DNA from 3 places in the Pseudoalteromonas sp. SWYJZ98 genome. Region 2 is predicted to be linked to each of the others. Evidence: predicted binding sites of a transcription regulator. Region 2 holds the regulator's gene; each other region holds the start of a gene.

Region 1 (4,261 bases), on a different contig from region 2:
TTATAGGCAAGTGATCAAACTGCCACTTTTTAAAGCGCTCATCGTAATCATCGGGCTCTGCTTGTTCTAGTAAATGCCCTATACACCACGAGACACAATCTCCGTTAGCGACTTCTATATAGCCATCGTGTTTTTTATGTGGTTTTGGTAACGCATCAGCAATAGCGCGTCCTAGTGAAGGTTTTTCTGCAATGTAGAGTTTCATAGCTTGCTCACCACTGTTCATATAAACAGTAGTTTAGCACAGCTATTTTAAAGGAGGGGCTTTTTTATGATTATTACCAGTTACTGTCTTATTATTTTTAATTACAATATAAATTAGCGGAAGATAACACACCACTACGGTGAGCGTATTAATTAAAGGTAAAAGCGTTTTATACATTAACGTGCTATAAGATAAATCCCAAAGGTGGCGATCAACAACGCGAAAAAGTTGTAAAATTGGTGCCATTATAACAACCAACTGACCTAACACACATTGCCATAAATAAACTTTATCTTTTATCCCAAGATAGGCAATTAAAGCCATCCAAGCTATGTCATTAAACGCCCAGACAAGATATCTATATATATAAATATCTTTATCAAACTCTTTTAAAGAATCGTATATAAGTGCACCAAATAAGAAAAATACACCTGTGACACATACAAATCGTAATGCTAAAAAATCTTTACGCAAATAGAAAACAACAATAGCTGGGATTAAAAATAAAACCCAGCTAAGTTCAAGAAATGTAATTACCTTATCAACCCATAAAGGCATTGTTATTCTTTCGTCTTATCGTCATCTCCGCCAGTACCATTTCCAGGCATATCGCTATACTTATATTTTTTATTCACGGGCATTCCATTACATATGTTAAGGAAATGTACTGTAAGCTAAAATGATGAAATTGCCAAGATGCTTAGGCAATTAAGTACCCTAAATTAAAACAAAAAGTAGTGAGATATAATACCAAGCAATAGCTTAACGTACATCAATAGGCGCTGACTCTTTTGCTTTACCTTGTAATATAGATATTTCTACTCGGCGATTCCTGCGGCGATCTTCATTTGAATCGTTTGGAACAAGTGGACGGGTATCAGCCCGACCCACTACCATCATGCGGTTTTTATCAAACCCTTGCACCGTTTGCAGCTCGCTTGCTACTGCTACAGCACGCTTTGACGATAAGTCCCAGTTGTTAATATATAACTCATTCGATACCTGAAAATCGTCGGTATGGCCAGATACAGTAATTTCGCCAGGTACATCTTTTAACAGCACACCAATACCTTGAATTATGGGTTTAAACTTAGGTTGTAAAAATGCACTACCCGAAGGAAATGAACCATTCTCTCTAATACGAATAATTATTTGCTGCCCTAAAGATTCAAGCTCAATTGCACCATCTATTATTTGCTTTTCAAGCTGCTGCGCGATTTTTTTAACGAGCTCGTTAGTTTGTTCCTGATCGGCCGCTGAAGTTGCTTGCTCTGACGATTGCTCTTGAGAAGTACTACGAGATTCGCCACCACGTTTGTCCCCGCGTTGTTCTTGTCTGCCGCCAGCTGAGCTTTCATCTCCAGCCTGAAACTCTAACATTTGTTGAGTCATTTCTACTGTTTGTTGTTGAATAGTTTCTATTGGAGTGGGTTCTGGTTTGCCTGGGGTAAACTCCATAGCAATAACAGAGGTACCTTTAGGGATATCTTTTACTTCAATTTTATTCTGCACACCAAAAGCAAACTTCATAGAGCCCGCAATTTGTTTAAACTTAAGTACATCCATTTCTGAAAACGCAAGCAAGAGTACAAAAAAGCACATTAAAAGTGACATTAAATCGGCAAACGTTCCCATCCATGCTGGTAGGCCTGGTGGTGGGCATTTGCACTCTTGATCAGACATAATTACTCCTCGGTATCTACTTTGCGTTTAGATTCAGCTAAGTAATTTTTCAAAATACCTTCGATTACTTTTGGATTTTGGCCATCTTGTATACCTAAAATAGCATCTAAAATTAAACGCTGATTCATAGCTTCTTCGTCTTTACGCAGTTCAAGTTTTACCTGAATAGGAATTGCCACAACATTGGCTAAAAACGCACCATATAAAGTTGTTAAAAGCGCTACCGCCATTGCCGGGCCAATTGCTTTTGGGTCATCCATGTTAGATAACATTGCAACTAAGCCAATTAGAGTACCAATCATTCCCATTGCTGGTGCAATATCGGCTAATGACTTAAATAAGCCTGCGCCCATTTCATGTCGAGTAGTGGTTAAAGAGATGTCTTTTTGAAGTGTGGCGCGAACAACATCTGCGTCATGGCCATCAACAAGCATGTCGACGCCTTTGCGCATAAATGGATTTGGGATTTCAGCTTCTTCGAGTGCTAAAAACCCCCCTTTACGAGCTGAATCAGCAAGTTCTACTGCTTTTTCAATAAGTTCTTCTGGCGTTTCAATTTTAAACATAAACGCTTTAGCAACAACTTTACCTATACCCAAAAACTGCGACATGGTGAAATTTGATAAAACAATGAAAAGTGAACCACCAAATACAATTACACTAGAAGGAGCATCGGCAAACATAGCCATTTCACCGCTACTACTCATAAACATAGACATGACAATTAAGCCAATTGCGCCTAGGATCCCGATTATGGTTGCTAAATCCACATTTCCTCCAGAAGTTTCATGCTTAATGGCCTTATCATAAACTTTTATTATTAACTGCTTATCGGCAACATATTGAATTGCTTAAGCCATTTTTATAAATAAACATAAAAAGCAGCCTTTAGCACTATTTTAGATCAAGTTATAAGGGCTACCTAATTATCAATTGATTTATTAAACTAACAGACCGCTATTAAGGCTTTATTAATACACTTGAAATATAATTTAACGTTATAAAGGTAAAAAACCAATATCATCCTTTGACCTAGTTTAGCATTCCCCCTAAAATTAACCCTAAATTTATTATGTAAGCTGAAATAAAGATGGCGACTAAAAAACCTGAAAACTTAAGTTTCGAACAAGCACTAGAAGAATTATCTACAATCGTTAGTGACATGGAACAAGGTGACTTATCGCTTGAGCAATCGTTAAAGCAATTTGAGCGTGGAATTGCATTAGCAAGTGCTTCATCAGGTAAATTACAGCAAGCAGAACAAAAAGTATCAATTTTGATGGGTAATGGCGAAAAGTCAGTTCTTACGAATTTTGATAATGATATGGAATAGCTGTGAGCATAAATAATTATATCGAACGTGCTCAAAAAGATGTAGTAGCGACCTTACAGCAGCATTTTAAACAGCCTCTCGATACTGAAGAAACGGTAAAGAACGCCACCCAGTATGGATTATTTAATGGCGGTAAAAGATTACGTCCATTTTTAGTTTATGCCACAGGTAAAATGCTCGGTGCAAACCAGCAAGACTTACATGTACTTGCTGCTGCAATTGAGTGTATCCATAGCTATTCGCTAGTTCATGATGATTTGCCTGCTATGGACGATGACGACTTACGCCGTGGCCGCCCTACTTGCCATATAGAATTTGGCGAGGCAAATGCAATTTTAGCTGGTGATGCCCTACAAACACTCGCCTTTGAGCTTATTGCGAATCACAAATTTACATGCTCGTCGCAAACACAAGTAAAAATGATTGCTACGCTTGCCCACGCATCAGGCCTTGAGGGCATGGTAGGCGGACAAGGTCTTGATATAGCAGCAACAGATAAAGTAATTACCGTACAAGAGCTTGAGCGAATACATAAGCTAAAAACCGGAGCTTTAATTAATTGTGCAATTACACTTGGTGCACTGTGCAGTGAAAAGGCAGATCAACAAACCTTAGAAAATTTAAGCATTTTTGGGTATGCTATAGGGCTGGCGTTTCAAGTACACGACGACATTTTAGATGTTGAAGGCGATACGGTTACTTTAGGTAAACCACAAGGCTCCGATATTGCCGCGAATAAAGCGACATATCCGGCGTTATTAGGTATGCTAGGCGCTAAAGAAAAGGCGCAAAATTTAATACAACAAGCCCATGAAGCGTTGGCAAATATAGATGCTGACACAACACTTCTTGCGTCGCTAGCAAATTACCTAATTGAGCGTGACCACTAATTTTTGCTCATACGTATTGCAATTAGCACTGACATTATTACTCAACATTAATTATTCGTAAAAGCTTTGAATGAATTAATGTTAGCGAAGGATATATATAAAACCATGACACTTGATAGTAGCAAGTATCCATTACTTAATTTGGTTGAC
Region 2 (4,261 bases):
TTAAGCAAGTTAAAGATGCTAATGAATTAGCTGAAGTTTTATATCATTTACGAAATAAACGTCTAGTATTAATTGACACAGCAGGTATGAGCCAGCGAGATTTACGTTTAACTGAGCAATTAAACACGTTAATGCGTAACCAACGTGTAGATATTCGCAGCTACTTAGTACTTAGCGCGACAGCACAAATTAATGTATTGCAAGAAACTGTACGTCACTTTAAAAAAGTACAGTTAAGTGGCTGTATTTTCACTAAGTTAGACGAATCATTAAGTTTGGGTGAGATTATTAGTATTGCGATTCAAAATCGCCTTCCAATAGGGTATCTTACTAATGGTCAACGAGTACCAGAGGATATTCGTGTTGCAAATGCTGAGAAACTAGTTAAAAAGGCTGAGCAATTATATTTAAAAAGAACAAAAGAACAACATTCAAGGCACCAAGCAGTGGCGCCAAGCACAGTAGGGATGTATGATTAACACAGTATTAGATCAAGCAAGCGGCCTGCGCAAAATGAGTCAAAACAATAACAACGGCGTAAAAGTTATCGCTGTAACCGGTGGTAAAGGTGGAGTAGGGAAAACAAATGTTTCTCTAAATACAGCTATTGCACTTGGGCAGCAAGGTAATCGAGTATTAGTGCTGGATGCTGACTTGGGTTTAGCAAACTGTGATGTGATGCTTGGTTTACGTGTAGAGCGTAACTTGTCACATGTCTTGTCTGGTGAATGTGAGCTTGATGAAATTTTAGTTGAAGGCCCTGCAGGAATTAAAATTGTACCCGCTACATCGGGTTCGCAAAGTATGGTTGAGTTATCACCATCTGAGCATGCTGGGTTAATTCGTGCGTTTAGCGAATTGAATACCGAATTTGATATTTTAATTGTAGATACAGCTGCTGGTATTTCAGACATGGTACTGAGCTTCTCGCGTGCAGCGCAAGATGTAATGGTTGTTGTATGCGATGAGCCGACATCAATCACCGACGCTTACGCACTTATTAAAGTATTAAGTCGTGAGCACGGCGTTTATAAATTTAAAATTGTTGCCAATATGGTGCGCAGTATGCGTGAAGGCACTGAATTGTTTGCAAAGCTATCTAAAGTTACCGACCGCTTTTTAGATGTATCAATGGAGCTAGTAGCAACGGTTCCTTATGATGAAAATATGCGCAAAGCAACACGTCGTCAAAAAGTAATAGTAGAGCTCTTTCCAAATTCGCCAGCCGCTCTTGCGTTTAAAACGCTGGCAACAAAAGCAGTTAAATGGCCAATACCCAACCAACCATCTGGGCATTTAGAGTTTTTCATTGAGAAACTAGTAAACGGTTAATTATGACAACACTGGTGAATAGAGCTATGGGATATCAATCAACACAAAATTTAAATGTGATTGTTGAGAAGCATGCATCACTTGTTAAAAAAGTGGCATGTCATCTAATTGCTCGATTACCACCTAGCGTTCAACTTGATGATTTAATTCAATCAGGAATGATAGGCTTAATAGAAGCTTCGAAAAACTTTGATGCAACAAAAGGCGCAAGCTTTGAAACTTTTGCAGGTATTCGTATTCGCGGTGCTATGCTTGATGAAATGCGCCGTGGTGATTGGGCTCCTCGTTCAGTTCACCGTAAAAACAGGCAAGTTGCAGAAGCAATTACTGAGCTAGAAAGTAGTCTGAACCGCGAACCAACGGACATAGAAGTTGCTGAAAAACTTGAAATTTCGCTCAATGAGTACCATCATATTTTAGATGATGCGAATACGAGTAAAATATTAGGCATTGAAGACCTTGGTGTAGATGAGGATGTTATTACTCCTGTAGGCCAAGATTTAGCACAAGATAAACCTTTTAATAATGTTAAAAATGATAGGTTTAATGAGTCTTTGCTAAGTGCAATTAAGTCATTACCAGAGCGTGATGCAATGGTGCTTTCTTTGTACTACAACGATGAAATGAATTTAAAAGAAATAGGACATATACTCGATGTAAGTGAATCGCGTGTAAGTCAGATACATGGTCAGGCGATGATTAAGCTTAAAGCTAAAATCAATGACTGGATAAATTAGTAGTAAGTAAACAAAGGTTAATACCTCACTGGGGGATGTTTTGGATAAAAACATGAAAATTCTTGTAGTTGATGATTTTTCAACGATGAGACGCATTATAAAAAACCTGTTACGTGACTTAGGTTTCACTAACGTTCAAGAAGCTGATGATGGGTCTACAGCTTTGCCTATGTTGCAAAATCAAGTGTTTGATTTTGTAGTCACGGATTGGAATATGCCTGGAATGCAGGGTATTGATCTTTTAAGAGCAATACGTGCAGACGAGAAGTTAAAACATATCCCTGTATTAATGGTAACGGCAGAAGCTAAAAAAGAACAAATAATAGCTGCGGCGCAAGCTGGCGTGAATGGTTATATTGTTAAGCCATTTACGGCTGGAACATTAAAAACTAAATTAGAAAAAGTATTTGAACGCTTAGGCTAATGATGGGGGAGAGGCTTATGCCAGCACCAGCTGCGCCTCAAATAACGTTAGAACAAGCTCGTCAGCTCGTTGTTTTTTTAGAAAATGATGAGCAAGACAAAGCAAATCAGTTGATTTTAGAGGCTGCTTCTAAAGAGCAATCTGAATTATTTGCTGAAGTTGGAAAGTTGACTCGTCAACTGCACGAAGCCCTTAAAAGTTTTGAGCTTGATACTCGCTTAACTGATATAACGACAGATGCGATTCCAGATGCTAAAAAGCGGCTTAATTATGTTATAGAAATGACAGAAAATGCGGCTAATAAAACAATGGATGCAGTGGAAGCGAGTCTTCCTATAGCCCAACAGTTAGCGGACGAAATATCTCATATCAAACCGACATGGGATCGTTTAATGAGCCGCGAGATTGAGCTTGGTGAGTTTAAGCAACTTTGCCATAGCATCGATAAGTTTATGAACAACTCTCATCATAAGACTGATGAGCTTCAAAGCTTAATGACAAATGTACTAATGGCTCAAGACTATCAAGACTTAACAGGTCAAGTTATTCGCCGTGTTATTGAACTTGTTAGGGAAGTAGAAGAAAGTTTACTGCATCTTTTAACTGCGTTTGCTGAACAAGACGACACTAACAGCACCGCGAATAAAGTAGAACAACAAAAAATAAAAGAACCAGTTGCCACACAAACTTTAGCAGGTCCTGAAGGCCCTATCATTGATAAAGAATCGCGTAATGATGTTGTATCTGATCAAGATGAAGTTGATGATCTTTTATCAAGTTTGGGCTTCTAAGAGGAGAGTAACTGCATGTTTGAAGTCGATGAAGATATTTTACAAGACTTTCTTGTAGAGGCTGGAGAAATCCTAGAGCTTTTATCTGAACAGTTAGTTGAGCTGGAAAATAATCCAGAAGATACCGAGTTACTAAACGCTATATTTAGAGGTTTTCACACTGTAAAAGGTGGTGCAGGCTTTTTAGCTATGACAGAACTTGTTGATGCTTGTCACGGTGCTGAAAACGTATTTGATTTACTACGTCAAGGCGTGCGAACAGTCAACTCAGAGTTAATGGATGTTATTTTACAAGCACTAGACACCATTAATGAGATGTTTGCGACTATCCAAAACAGAGACAAGCCTGAACCTGCAGATCCTGAATTACTTCATACTCTTCATATCTTAGGTCTACCTCCAACAGAAGCCGAAGCCACTGAAGCCTCTTCACAAACAGGGGTTGAACAACCTCATAATGAAGTGGTGGATACACCGGTAGCTGATGATGAAGATCCGTTTGCATTTGATGAACTATTTAGCGGAGCGCCTTCGGTTAGCGATGCTGAAATAGATGAAATCACTGAAGACGAATTTGAAAGCTTACTTGATGAGCTACACGGTAAAGGACAAGGTCCTGCAGTTGAAAAACCAGTAGCAAGTAGTAGTGATTTTAGTGGTGATATTACTGATGATGAATTTGACAGCTTATTAGACGAGTTACATGGTGTTGGCAGTTTTGGTGAAGTTACGATCAAACCTGAACAAAATGATGCCAATAAAACACCTGTAGAACCAGCTACACCAGCGGCAAATACAGTTAATTCATCAGATGATGAAATTAGTGATGACGAATTTGAAGCGCTTCTTGATGAACTTCATGGTAAAGGCACTGCTCCTAAATCGATAGAAAGTGCGCCAGCTGCAAAACAACCTGAACCTGTTTCACCGCCAGCTAAACAAGTGAGTGAACCAGTAAAAAAAGCTGCGCCAGCTAA
Region 3 (4,261 bases), on a different contig from region 2:
TACATTCCCTTCAAAGTACTGACTAATCGGCCCTGCTAATATCGGAAAGTGCGTACACCCTAGTACAAGTACATCTATAGTTTTATCTATATGTAGTTCATCAAGTACTTGATACAATTTATTTGTATCGAAAGAGCCTGTAAAAAAGCATTCCTCAGCTAACGTTACTAATTCAACACTGCTATAAAGGTTAACGATTACATTACGTGCATGTTCAGCAATTAATGTTTTTGTGTATGAACTGGCGACCGTTGCCGGTGTGGCTAACAAGCCAATATGATTTGAGCGTGTTAATTCTGCCGCAGGCTTTATTGCTGGCACAACACCTACAATAGGAATATCCGTAATTTGGCGAACAGCGCTGAGTGCAGATGTAGAAGCGGTGTTACACGCTATTACAATTAAATCGACGTTAAGCGTGTTGGCTTTGATGAAATGAATAAGTGAACATAATCGGTTAATTATAGTTTGTTGGGACTGAGCACCATAAGGTAGTAATGCATTATCCATAAAATAGCTGTACTGAGCATTGGGGATACTTTGCTTGATATGTTCAAGTACAGTAGTTCCACCAATACCTGAATCAAAGACCATTATATGCGCTGACAAACTACCGTTCCTACTTTACTTTAAGATCGGCAGTTTGCCATGAGGTTTTTATAAAAGAAAGTAGTTTAACTTTGCGTGGCTTCTAAATCAGTAAGCCTGTCGGCTGCTGAATTTAACTGATTAAGGTTTTCGAACATAGACTTTGTATAATCTACTAACTTATCTATTTGTTCCTGATCTTGATTTAACCATTGGAGAATGCCAGCTAGCTGATTTTGTAATCCAAGCTCACCCGCTTTTTCAAAAGCATTTTTAAGGTCGTCATTAAAAGGGGCTAACCCCTCTGCTACTTGTTTTTCTGGTGCTGGTTTATATTCTTCATAGCTTTTAACTGTTGCTATTGTTTTTGTTTGGCGTAAATCCATAGAAAAAGCCACCAGCTGATCGCTGTCTAAACTCAGCTCTTGCGCTTGTTCAAATGCTTCATCTAAATCACCACCAAAAAAGGTTTTACTTAAATCTTGTAAGTCTTCCATCATCGCATTAATAGCTTCTTGCTCTTGCTCGTTTAAGTCACCATTTACCGACATCGAAAATGATACCTGTCGAGATTGCGATGATGAGCTTGCAAACGACTCACTATTACTGTTTTGCTGATAGCCACTTGCCGATTGAGATTCAAATGCATCAGCAAAGCTAATACTTACCTCATCGCCTTCTGCGGTAGTGAATTTATACTCTGCATTGCTAGTCATACTGACATATTGAGCCTGGCTTATATTTACGCTGGCAGGTTGTGGGTTAAATAACGACTCTTCAAACTTATCCAGTCCATTGTAAATTCCCTCTTTGGACTTATTAATGCCCTCTTCCATGTCATCATTAAATACGCCAGTACCTTTGAGTTCATCAACAGCGTCATCAATCCCTATTTGGACTCCTTTGCGCGCATCGCCTAGCATATCTTTGAGCTTTTCGTCATCAGCGCCGTTAGCTTTTGCTTTATTTACAGCACTACTTACAAAATCGAGTACGTTTTTTACTATTTCATCAAAATCAAATAGTGGTTTATCTGCTTTTTTTTCTGCGATAGGTAATCCAAGCTGCTCAGCCATTTTATCGCCAAGCACCTTTGCAGCCAACTCTCGGCCTCGTTGTTGATAGCTATCTTGAGGAGACGTAATTGTAGGTTGCTGTATATCAGCTTTATTATTGAATTTATTGATGTTGTTGTTTGGCGTAAAGCCATAATTACCTATTTTCATGATTCGTCTCCTAAGCGTGCGTAGTTTATTATCGGCTATAACAACAAAAACTAAAGTACAATGTTCAATAAAACAGCATAAATGCTAGCCAAAACTAGACAAATACGCAGCGCTCCCTACAATAGCGCCGATAAACAGATCTTAGATAAGGTAGTAGCGTTAATGGCAGTTATTAAAATAGATACCACACAGTACCAAGCGCAGTTAAGTGAAAAAGAGCAGCGTATTAGTGCACAGTTTCAACGTTTTGGTGTGGAGCAACTAGAAGTATTTAGCTCAGAGCCAACTAACTACCGCCAACGTGCTGAATTTAGAGTATGGCACGACGGTGACGATCTGTTTCACATTATGTTTGATCAACAAACAAAAGAAAAAATCCGTGTTGATACATTTGACCCAGCAGCGCCTCTAGTAAGTGAAATAATGCAGGTGATGATTGAAAATCTTAAGCCTTGTGAAATATTACGCCGTAAGTTATTTCAAATCGATTACCTATCAACGCTAAGCGGTGAAATTTTAGTAAGCTTGCTTTATCACAAACCACTGGATGATGAATGGTTAAGTGAAATTAAAGCACTTAAAGAAAAGCTTAGCAGTAAATACAAAATTGATTTTATTGGCCGTGCACGCAAACAAAAAGAAGTACTTGGTGATGACTTTGTAACTGAACATTTAACAGTTAATGGCCAAGAGCTTATATATCAACAAGTAGAAAATAGCTTTACTCAGCCTAATGCAAAAGTAAATATTAATATGCTGGAGTGGGCACAAGATTTATGTAAACCACTTAAAAATGATTTACTAGAACTGTATTGCGGTAACGGTAACTTTTCAATTGCATTAGCGGGTTCTTTTAATAAAGTATTAGCGACGGAAATATCAAAATCATCTGTTCACTCTGCTCAGTACAACATTGCTAAAAATAATGTAGAGAACTTAGATATTATTCGTATGTCGAGTGAAGAGTTTACCCAAGCAATGAATGGCGAGCGTACTTTCTCTCGTTTAGACGGTATTGACCTTAAAAGCTATGACTGCCAAACCATATTAGTTGATCCACCGCGCGCGGGCATGGATGAATTAACGTGTGACTTAGTGGCTAACTACGAAAGCATAATTTATATATCGTGTAATCCTGAAACCCTTGAGCGTGACCTTGATCACTTAACACGTACGCATAACGTTAAGCGCTTTGCTATATTTGATCAGTTCCCTTATACGCATCACATTGAGTCGGGCGTTTTCTTACAGCGCAAATAAATACGCTCAGTAAACGTTACCCATAAAAAAAGCTCCTTAAGGAGCTTTTTTTGTTTTAGCTAAAGTTACTTGTTAGCTAAGTAATTTATTAATTTGCTAATGTCTTCAGGTTTAGTAATACCCGACTCACGACCTAGGTTTAATTTGTACTTACCATTTACAATAAAGGTAGGTACGCCACGTAGTGCGCCTTTTTCTTTAAAGTAGTCTTGATCGCGTTTCATTTTAGAGCTCAGCGTACGTACCGAGAAGCTTTTAAACAGCTTATCAAACTTATCACCATCAACGCCCTGCGCTACAAATATATCTTTTACATCTGCAAGCTCATTAAATTTAGCGCGCTTTGTATGGATATGATTAAAGATTGCAGAAATAATCTGATCTTTTTGTGGAAGCACTTCAGCTGTCGCCAATGCTTGGCTCATCATCTGTTGGTTTTCTGGGTCACGTACACCTACAAAATCAACATGGCTCTTTTTAAATTTAACGTTTTTATCAAGCTTAGGCTTAAACTCACCAATTAGTGCTTCCATGTTATTACATGCAGGGCAGTAAAATGAGAAGAACTCTTTAACCTCTGGCTTTTTAGTTGCACGCTCAGAAACTACGTCGTAATGCACGCCTTCTTCATACGTTGCTGCAAAGCTTGTTGCTGCCATAGGAAGTAATATTGCAAGCAAACCTGCTTTAACTAATTTAATCATTATTATACTCCGAAATTTATAGTGCTAATAAAAACGCTACTAACTCATCAAGTTCTTTTTGATTTTTGATGGTGTTGAGGTTTATTTTATATTTATCGTTAACAATAAAAGTAGGTACACCTGTAAGTGCGCCTAATTTTGAATATTTATTCTGTTTGTTTTGCATTGCTTGCTCAGCTGAAATAACAGGCATGCTTGCAATCTCTTGATCAAATGTTGCGCTATCAATACCATTTACTTCAAGTAATTTTTTAACGTCTTTCATTTCAGTTAATGGTGCACGTTGAACATGGATACTTTTAAAAATTTGATCGCTAATACTTTGCGCCTGACCATGCTGCTTACCAATTAAGTAAGCAAAGCTTAAATTACTTTGTGCTTGTGGTGACACGCCACCTAAAAAGTTAACGTGGTTTTTAATAAACTCAGCGCCTTCTGGCAAGCCTTTTTCAATTGCTTTTGCTACTGCTTCAAACTTAAAGC

The links. Region 2 encodes FliA, which starts transcription of late flagellar genes. Its sites were predicted from a motif close to CTAAAGNTNNNNNNNNNNNNGCCGATA; they were not measured.
Region 1: a site for FliA is predicted at 2,718-2,744, ahead of pomA (flagellar motor protein PomA). Genes of this name have one in related genera too.
Region 3: a site for FliA is predicted at 1,844-1,870, ahead of I6F10_RS17390 (DUF5610 domain-containing protein). Genes of this name have one in related genera too.

What each region holds. Positions count from the first base shown of each region.
Region 1 covers NZ_JADYXA010000006.1:148,479-152,739, reverse strand. Annotated here, with positions in the region: gene I6F10_RS07000 (DNA topoisomerase III) at 1-205, opposite strand, end outside; gene I6F10_RS06995 (hypothetical protein) at 248-763, opposite strand; gene I6F10_RS06990 (flagellar motor protein MotB) at 968-1,888, opposite strand; gene pomA (flagellar motor protein PomA) at 1,891-2,658, opposite strand; gene I6F10_RS06980 (exodeoxyribonuclease VII small subunit) at 2,979-3,221, shown strand; gene ispA ((2E,6E)-farnesyl diphosphate synthase) at 3,224-4,111, shown strand; gene dxs (1-deoxy-D-xylulose-5-phosphate synthase) at 4,217-4,261, shown strand, end outside.
Region 2 covers NZ_JADYXA010000005.1:91,371-95,631, reverse strand. Annotated here, with positions in the region: gene flhF (flagellar biosynthesis protein FlhF) at 1-479, shown strand, start outside; gene I6F10_RS05820 (MinD/ParA family ATP-binding protein) at 472-1,332, shown strand; gene I6F10_RS05815 (RNA polymerase sigma factor FliA) at 1,359-2,069, shown strand; gene cheY (chemotaxis response regulator CheY) at 2,110-2,493, shown strand; gene I6F10_RS05805 (protein phosphatase CheZ) at 2,511-3,284, shown strand; gene I6F10_RS05800 (chemotaxis protein CheA) at 3,300-4,261, shown strand, end outside.
Region 3 covers NZ_JADYXA010000044.1:21,096-25,356, reverse strand. Annotated here, with positions in the region: gene murI (glutamate racemase) at 1-609, opposite strand, end outside; gene I6F10_RS17390 (DUF5610 domain-containing protein) at 675-1,814, opposite strand; gene trmA (tRNA (uridine(54)-C5)-methyltransferase TrmA) at 1,977-3,074, shown strand; gene I6F10_RS17380 (thiol:disulfide interchange protein DsbA/DsbL) at 3,140-3,778, opposite strand; gene I6F10_RS17375 (thiol:disulfide interchange protein DsbA/DsbL) at 3,795-4,261, opposite strand, start outside.